DNA from 2 places in the Kroppenstedtia sanguinis genome. Region 2 is predicted to be linked to the other one. Evidence: riboswitches for the same ligand, from Rfam matches in the RefSeq annotation. Region 2 holds a riboswitch; the other holds the start of a gene.

Region 1 (3,772 bases), on a different contig from region 2:
TCGGAGAAAAATATCGCCAATGGAACACAGCCATGGATGCCACCATCGCTATTCAATCGGGAAAGCCCTTAATCCTCGTCCGTCCTGAAGGATTGATCCATCCTCTAAAAGAGCTGGCGCAACGGGCACAGGTAGTCGTTGAAACACCGGAGCAGGCTTTGGAGGCCCTGGCCTACATTTTGGAATGAATCAGCTGACACCGGTTTCCAGGAACCGGTGTCTTTTCATGGGGGAACTGACTCATCTTTGGGGCCGGGCTAGATTGGCTGGCCCACTTTCGAAAATGTAATAGTCAATATTGATATTCATAAAGATCATATCTTTTCCTGTCTTTTGGTCCCTAAGCAAAAGGAAATCCCGTCCCACCTCCCGCAACACTCCTGTGACCACCATCGCATTCCACTGATTATTGTTTTCATAGGTCAGGTGCAGAGTGATCTCTTTCCCGATGTTTCGATTCAAAACATCTTCCGTGTACACTCGTTCTGTCCGCCGTTGAGGGGTCTCATTGGCGGCAGAAGTGTAAAAGGGCGGTTGTTGCCAATAATACATCGAATTCTCTCCCTTCCTTCTTTATAAATCCCCATCTGGGACTGGACATCGGGGTAAAGGTTTTCTTATTCCTTGGTGGAACCCTGTTTCCAGACGCAGGCGTGTCTCGTCATTGAGAAGGGGAAGACTGTGTGACAAAAGGTTCAACACATCCTAATAGACATCGGGGCACTCCTGGGGGGTGGGAATGTAGAAACAGTGGGACTTGTATTGTCCGCTGTTACTCTGGTTATACCAGGTCCCAGGACAGGTGCCTACCGGGCGGAAAAACCAAAGGGCATTGGTTGCCGGGTCCCTTCGTTCACCCTGAATGACCCGCTGGGCTAACCGAATGTCCCGCTCCCGAGCCTTTTGATAAAAATAAGACGATTGCACCGCTTCAAATCCTCCCGGTGACTGAAAGATCATCTGTTGCAGGGTCCGAATGTCTTCAAAGTCGAGACATCCGGCAACCACTCGGTTTACTCCGACGATGCCCACCAGGATCATCCCTGTTTCCCCTTCTCCCTCCGCTTCTGCCCGCATCAAACGTCCCAACAATGCGGTCTGTTTCCTATTCGTCCGGATTCTGGCCATCGCTGTCACCTCATTCTCCTCCACATCTATTCGTATTTTCATAAAAAAAGAACCGGCAACGCCGGTTTCGTGATCCTAAAATCAAATGAGGAGTCCGTTCATTTGAGAGTCCCTGTCTCTGTAATCCCCCCACTCCAAAGGATGGAGGGTTCAGACGACACCCTCCATTTCCGGTTGCTGCTCCTGACAAAGACCTCCGCCTTGGACGGGGCGGGAGACAATCTGGGAAAGCTCCAGCCCCAGCTCCGTCACCACAACCGAGGTATGGGAAGGGTCCCAACGGCGCAGGATGAAAGCCACCCCGCCACGGGCAGAGACAACGTCCACCACCTCCAGCCCTATCCTCTCCAGTTTTTGGCGTAACTTCTCCGGTTCTGGCACCTCCCCTTCACGTAGCTTCATAAAGAGAAATCGGCTTCCCCCTGCTTCCCCTGCAGGCAGAAGCATAGAATCCGACAAAGGCAACTTGGGAGACGGAAGGCGAAACAGATTGCTCAAATCCTCCACCACTGCGCTAGCAGTTGGCCTCTCTCCGGCTCCCCGTCCCACCAAGGTCACATCCCCAACAACATCTCCCTCCAGATGGATCGCGTTATACACACCTTCTACCCCGGCCAAAGGATGGGATATGGGCAACAAAGAGGGGCTCACGCCGAGACTGACCGGTCCTTTCTCCCCGTATTGTTCACCTGTCGCCAACAGCTTTACGACATAACCCAGCCTTTGGGCAAGTTCCAACTCCTCTGGTGTAATGTCCCGAATTCCCTCTCGGAGGATCTGCTGCACCGAAACCTGTGTCTCAAAAGCGAGTCGACAAAGAATCGCCAATTTGTAGACAGCGTCAAATCCATCCACATCCGCTGCGGGATCCGCCTCGGCATATCCCTTCTGTTGCGCTTCTGCCAGCACTTCCTCAAAAGAGGCTCCTTCCCGGGCCATCCGAGTCAAAATATAATTGGTAGTCCCATTGAGAATTCCCGTAATCCGTTGCACACGGTTGGCCTTCAAGAAATATCCCATCGTCCCCAATACAGGGATGCCGCCTCCCACACTGGCTTCATACAAAATTTGAACCTGATGGTGCCGAGCCAAGCGCTCCAGTTGCACCCCATGTTTGGCCATCAATTCTTTGTTGGCGGTCACCACGTGGCACCCCGCCTCCAACGCTCGTTCCACATACATCCGTGCTGGCTCCGTTCCACCGATGGCCTCTACGATCACCTCCACCCCGGATTCCAAGACCCGGTCAAAATCCGTGGTGATCAACGGTTGCACTCCCTCGATTGAACGTTCCTTCTCCTTTTCTTTCACCAGAATGGATCGGACCTCAAATAACGTTTCCGTTCTTTTCAGAATCACATCCTCTTGGCTTCGCAACGTTTTGTAAACACCGCCGCCGACTGTGCCAAACCCCAACAGCCCTACACCGATTCGCTTCATCTCCGATTCCTCCTTTGAAAATGGAAAAACCCCCTCAGGATGGAGAGGGGGTGGACCGCAGCGGATCAATATCGCCGAAATTCATCCCACTCCCTATCTCTCAACGCTTAGGCGTTGCAGGATTTGGCACCTTGCCTGCAAAATTGCGCAAGCGGGTTGCCGGGTTTCATCGGGCCAGTCCCTCCACCACTCTGGATAACGAGTAGAATCCGTTTTCGATTGTAATTAGAGTCTATTATGTAACAGGAGTGATCCGGGTGTCAAACCTTTTTCCATGAGCCTAAAACGGCCCCCTTCAGGGGACCGTCTACATTCACTTTCGACGGGTCAGTTCTTCTTGGGCCATTTGAACCAGTTCTTTCACCATTTGCCCACCCACTGGTCCACCCATCTTACCCGCCTCAGAGGTTTTCATATCCCCGTTGGATCCTCCGGGGCGATATGAAACCCCTGCTTGCCGGGCCATTTCCATTTTTGCATCCACAGGACCCTGGACCTGCTTTCCGGTCTGCTGCTTCAACACCCATGCTTTCAAACGATCCATCTCTTCTCGCGCTTCCGGTACCAACAATTGACGGTTCCGTCGTCTCCGTGAAATGAAGCTCACCTCCTTTCTCCCTTAGCTTCCCCAAAGAAAAAAGCTGTCCCTCAGGACAGCTGCCATCATTTATTTAGTAAAGATGTGTTTTCCGATTTTGTGGATCTGTGGACGGCTCCAAATCCATTTGGAGGTAGCTGTATCCGGGTTGAAATAATACAGGGCATGACTCGAAGGGTCCCAACCTTTGGCGGCATCTTCCACCGCTTTTTTCGCATCGCTATCCGGGTTCATCCAGATTTGGCCATCGTCCACTGCTGTGAACGCTCCCTTCTGCATAATGACACCCTTAGCGGTGTTCGGGAATTTATCGGACTGCATCCGGTTGATGATGACTGAAGCTACTGCTACCTGTCCTTTGTAGGGTTCCCCACGAGCTTCACTGTAAACAGCCCGCGCCATCCACTGTCGGTCTTCCTGGCTCAGGGAGACTTTGTCCTTAGTAGCTGCTTTGTCAGCAACTTGGTTCCCATGTGACGGCGTCATTTTTTTCAACTGTCCCCAGGTTTGTTGACCAGAAATTCCATCAATCCGCAAGTTGTGATCTTTCTGGAATTGAACCACCTGACGTTCGGTTTGCAGTCCGTAGATCCCATCACGATCAAT
Region 2 (3,772 bases):
CAAAACCCTGGGAGCCTCCACGAAACGGTTGATGATAAAGCATCTGATCCCCAACACCATGGGGCCAATTCTGGTGATGATCACTTTCTCCGTGCCCAACGCCATCTTTTCGGAGGCCTTTCTCAGTTTTCTGGGTCTGGGGGTTCAAGCTCCCATCGCCAGTTGGGGAACGATGATCAACGATGCCCTGGTGGTGGTTTTATCTGATGAATGGTGGCGGCTCTTCTTCCCGGCTCTTTTCCTCAGCTTGACTCTGTTGGCTTTTAATGCTTTCGGCGACGGACTGCGGGATGCCCTGGATCCGAAAATGAGAAAGTGAGGTGGGATCAGATGAAAACCATACTGGAAATCAACGATCTTCATGTATCATTCAGTACCTACAACGGGGAAGTTCAAGCGGTGCGGGGGGTGAATCTCCAACTGGAAAAAGGGGAGACCCTAGCGATTGTGGGCGAATCGGGGAGTGGTAAAAGTGTGACGGCTCAGTCCATCGTTCGCTTGATCCCATCTCCCCCGGGAAGGATTAAACAGGGAGAGATCCTCTTCGAAGGAAGAGATCTGACTCAGGTACCGGATCGGGAGATGTTCAAGATCCGGGGGGCAGAGATCGGGATGATCTTCCAGGATCCGATGACCTCCCTCAACCCGACCATGACGGTAGGCAAACAAATCATGGAAGGGTTGATGTGGCACCAGAACCACGGAAAGGATCAAGCCCGGGAGAAAGCGGTGGAGATGCTTCGCTTAGTGGGAATCCCCAACCCGGAAAGTCGGGCGAATCAATACCCCCACCAATTCAGCGGAGGCATGCGTCAACGGGCGATGATCGCCATCGCTCTAGCTTGCAACCCCAAGATTCTGATCGCCGATGAACCGACCACGGCTCTGGACGTTACTATTCAGGCGCAGATCCTGGAGTTGATGAAAGAACTGCAAAGCAAGACGGAGACAGCCATTATATTGATCACCCACGATCTGGGGGTGGTGGCAGAAATGGCTCGGCGGGTGGCGGTGATGTATGGAGGGATCCTGGTGGAGACCGGAACTGTGGAAGATATTTTTTACCGCTCCCGTCATCCCTACACTTGGGGCTTGATGGGTTCCATGCCCAGATTGGATCAGAAACGGGAAGAGGATTTGGTCCCTGTCCCTGGATCACCGCCGGATCTGTTGGATCCGCCCCAGGGCTGTCCCTTTGCCGATCGTTGTCCCTACGCCATGCAGATTTGTCATGAGGAGATGCCGGAGGGGACCGAGGTTGCCGGCTCCCATCAGGTTCACTGCTGGTTGGAGCATCCCGATGCTCCAGCAGTGGATCCAAAAGGCGAGTTGAAGGTGAATATCGGTTCCAGATAATCGAACCCTGTCCGTCTGCTTGACAATCCGCCAGAATCATCATATGATGAACAAAATTCCATAGATCGATCAATTCTTCTTATCCAGAGCGGTTGAGGGACTGGCCCGATGAAACCGCGGCAACCCCCCTTACAAAGGGAATGGTGCCAACTCCTGTCGGGCGTTTGCCTGGAAGATGAGAAGAGGCGTGGAAGACCATGTCCGGAATTTACCCACCCTCTTCTTTGGAAGAGGGTGTTTTACATGTGGCGAAGTTCGGTCGATGATTTGGCGAGACAGGGGGATGGATGATGCCAATCTCTACCCGGATTTTTGAAAAGAAAAAAGTATCCGTCGGCGCGGTCCGATTGGAGAGCGGAGAAACTCTTTCGCAAGTGGAAGTGGCAGTGGAAGCGGTCGGAAGCGAACCCAAGGTGGACGGGAGCAACATTGTGCTGGTTTGCCATGCGCTGACCGGGGATGCCCACGCGGTAGGGGATGAAGAGTCCCCCGGATGGTGGGACGGTCTGATCGGTCCAGACAAATGGATCGATACCAACCGCTACCATGTGTTGACCCTTAATGTATTGGGGGGATGTGGAGGGACGACGGGTCCCTCTTCCATGGATCCCACGACGAATCAACCTTACGGCACTCGCTTTCCTCGAGTCAGTATCCGGGATATGGTGTCTGTACAAAAGCGTTGTTTGGAAAAACTAGGGATTCGGCGGGTGGAAATGGTGATCGGCGGCTCTATGGGGGGCATGTTGGTCTTGGAGTGGGGAATCCTCCACCCTGGCTTTGCACGAAAACTGGTCCCCCTCGCTACTGCCGCTGCTCTTACTCCGACAGCCATCGCCTTCAATGATATCGGGCGTCAGGCGATTGTGGCTGATCCCGGTTACCGAGAAGGCCATTATTATCCGGGTCCCGGACCGGTGCAAGGCTTGGCGGTGGCCCGGATGATAGCGATGGTCACCTACCGGACTCCGCAATTGTTTGAAAAACGGTTTAGTCGCAACCTGCAAGCTGGAGGGTCTCCGATTCAAGCCGACTCCCTGTTTCAAGTGGAAAGTTATCTGCGTCACCAGGGAAAAAAGTTGGTGCAACGCTTTGATGCGAACAGCTATCTCTATCTGTTGAAGGCGATGGACACCCATGATCTGGGCCGAGACAGAGGCGGAGTGAAGAGCGCCCTGTCCACCGTCGAGGCAGAAGTGTTGATCGTGGGTATCCGGGAAGATCAACTGTTTCCCATCCAGCAGCAGCGGGAACTGTTCACTCTACTGAAAAGCCAGGGAGTCAAATGTGAGTTGCTGGAGATCTCTTCGGAATACGGTCATGATGCCTTCCTGGTGGAATATGAGGAGACGGGTCCCCGGATCCGGAAGTTCCTCGACCAGGGTCTGAATCAAGGAGTGACTGAACGTTGGATCAGTTGATAGATCCAAGGTAGCGTGCCTGTCCGATGCATCGGGCAGGTTTTTATTTCCGATAGAGGACAGGTTTATAAGACATCAGGTTGGGGCAATTTACCACATAAGCAGGAGGGCCTGACTTGACGCTATATCGAAAGTGAGAGTACAATGATATCGTCTAAGATGTGAAACCTTTCTTTCCCTGAAGAGAAATGTGTTTCATATTTCCACCGGCTACAATAGTAGGGATGTATACCCTTTGGCATAGCCGGTCCAGTTTTGGAGAGAGGGTTCCTTGCAAACATACCGTGTTACTATCAGGGGATTATTGGGGGGGCAAAAATGAGTACGCACCGCAGTTTTTTTAGCAGACGGTTGCATTCCCTGCTGGGTGTGATTCCAGTCGGCTTTTTTTTGGTTGAACACCTGATTACAAACCATTATGCAACCGAAGGGGCGCAAGCCTTTACCGAACAGGTGGAATGGATCTGGGGCATTCCGTTCCTGCCGATTCTGGAGATCTTTTTTATCTTTCTTCCTCTCCTGTACCACGGCGTTTACGGTCTGTACATCGCCTTTACGGCGAAGAACAATGTCGGTAGTTTCGGCCTGTTTCGCAATATCATGTTTATGTTGCAACGCTTGACCGGGGTAATCACCTTGATCTTTGTCACCATGCATGTGTGGGAGACCCGGTTGCAAGTGGCCTTGAACGATTACAGTGCGGATCAGGTGACCCAGCTGACCGCGGATATCCTGTCTAATCCAGTCACCCAGGTCTGGTACACGATCGGTGTCTTAGCAGCCGTGTTCCATTTTTCCAATGGCATGTGGTCTTTCCTGGTCACGTGGGGGATCACCGTGGGTCCCCGGGCTCAACGGATTTCCTCTTATGTCTGGGCCGTGGTGTTCGTGTTGGTCAGTTATATTGGACTGAGCGCCCTGTATGCATTTGCGGATCCGGAATTTACTAACCAGCTGGCACAGTGGTAGAAGGGGGCACTGCCAAAATGAGAAAA

Evidence for each region. Region 2 has a riboswitch for S-adenosylmethionine ahead of metX (homoserine O-acetyltransferase MetX). Riboswitches for the same ligand answer to the same signal wherever they lie in the genome.
Region 1: linked by a shared signal. The riboswitch ahead of JOD24_RS12935 (homoserine dehydrogenase) and the one ahead of metX (homoserine O-acetyltransferase MetX) in region 2 are both predicted to bind S-adenosylmethionine.

What each region holds. Positions count from the first base shown of each region.
Region 1 is NZ_JBNPXF010000023.1:4,494-8,265, forward strand. Features, by position in the region: gene JOD24_RS12920 (YtoQ family protein) at 1-188, shown strand, start outside; gene JOD24_RS12925 (spore coat protein GerQ) at 241-552, opposite strand; gene JOD24_RS12930 (cell wall hydrolase) at 706-1,128, opposite strand; gene JOD24_RS12935 (homoserine dehydrogenase) at 1,279-2,568, opposite strand; SAM riboswitch class I at 2,659-2,770, opposite strand; gene JOD24_RS12940 (alpha/beta-type small acid-soluble spore protein) at 2,882-3,175, opposite strand; gene sleB (spore cortex-lytic enzyme) at 3,236-3,772, opposite strand, start outside.
Region 2 is NZ_JBNPXF010000026.1:9,831-13,602, reverse strand. Features, by position in the region: gene JOD24_RS13765 (ABC transporter permease) at 1-319, shown strand, start outside; gene JOD24_RS13760 (ABC transporter ATP-binding protein) at 331-1,356, shown strand; SAM riboswitch class I at 1,433-1,538, shown strand; gene metX (homoserine O-acetyltransferase MetX) at 1,647-2,777, shown strand; gene JOD24_RS13750 (succinate dehydrogenase cytochrome b558 subunit) at 3,096-3,746, shown strand; gene sdhA (succinate dehydrogenase flavoprotein subunit) at 3,764-3,772, shown strand, end outside.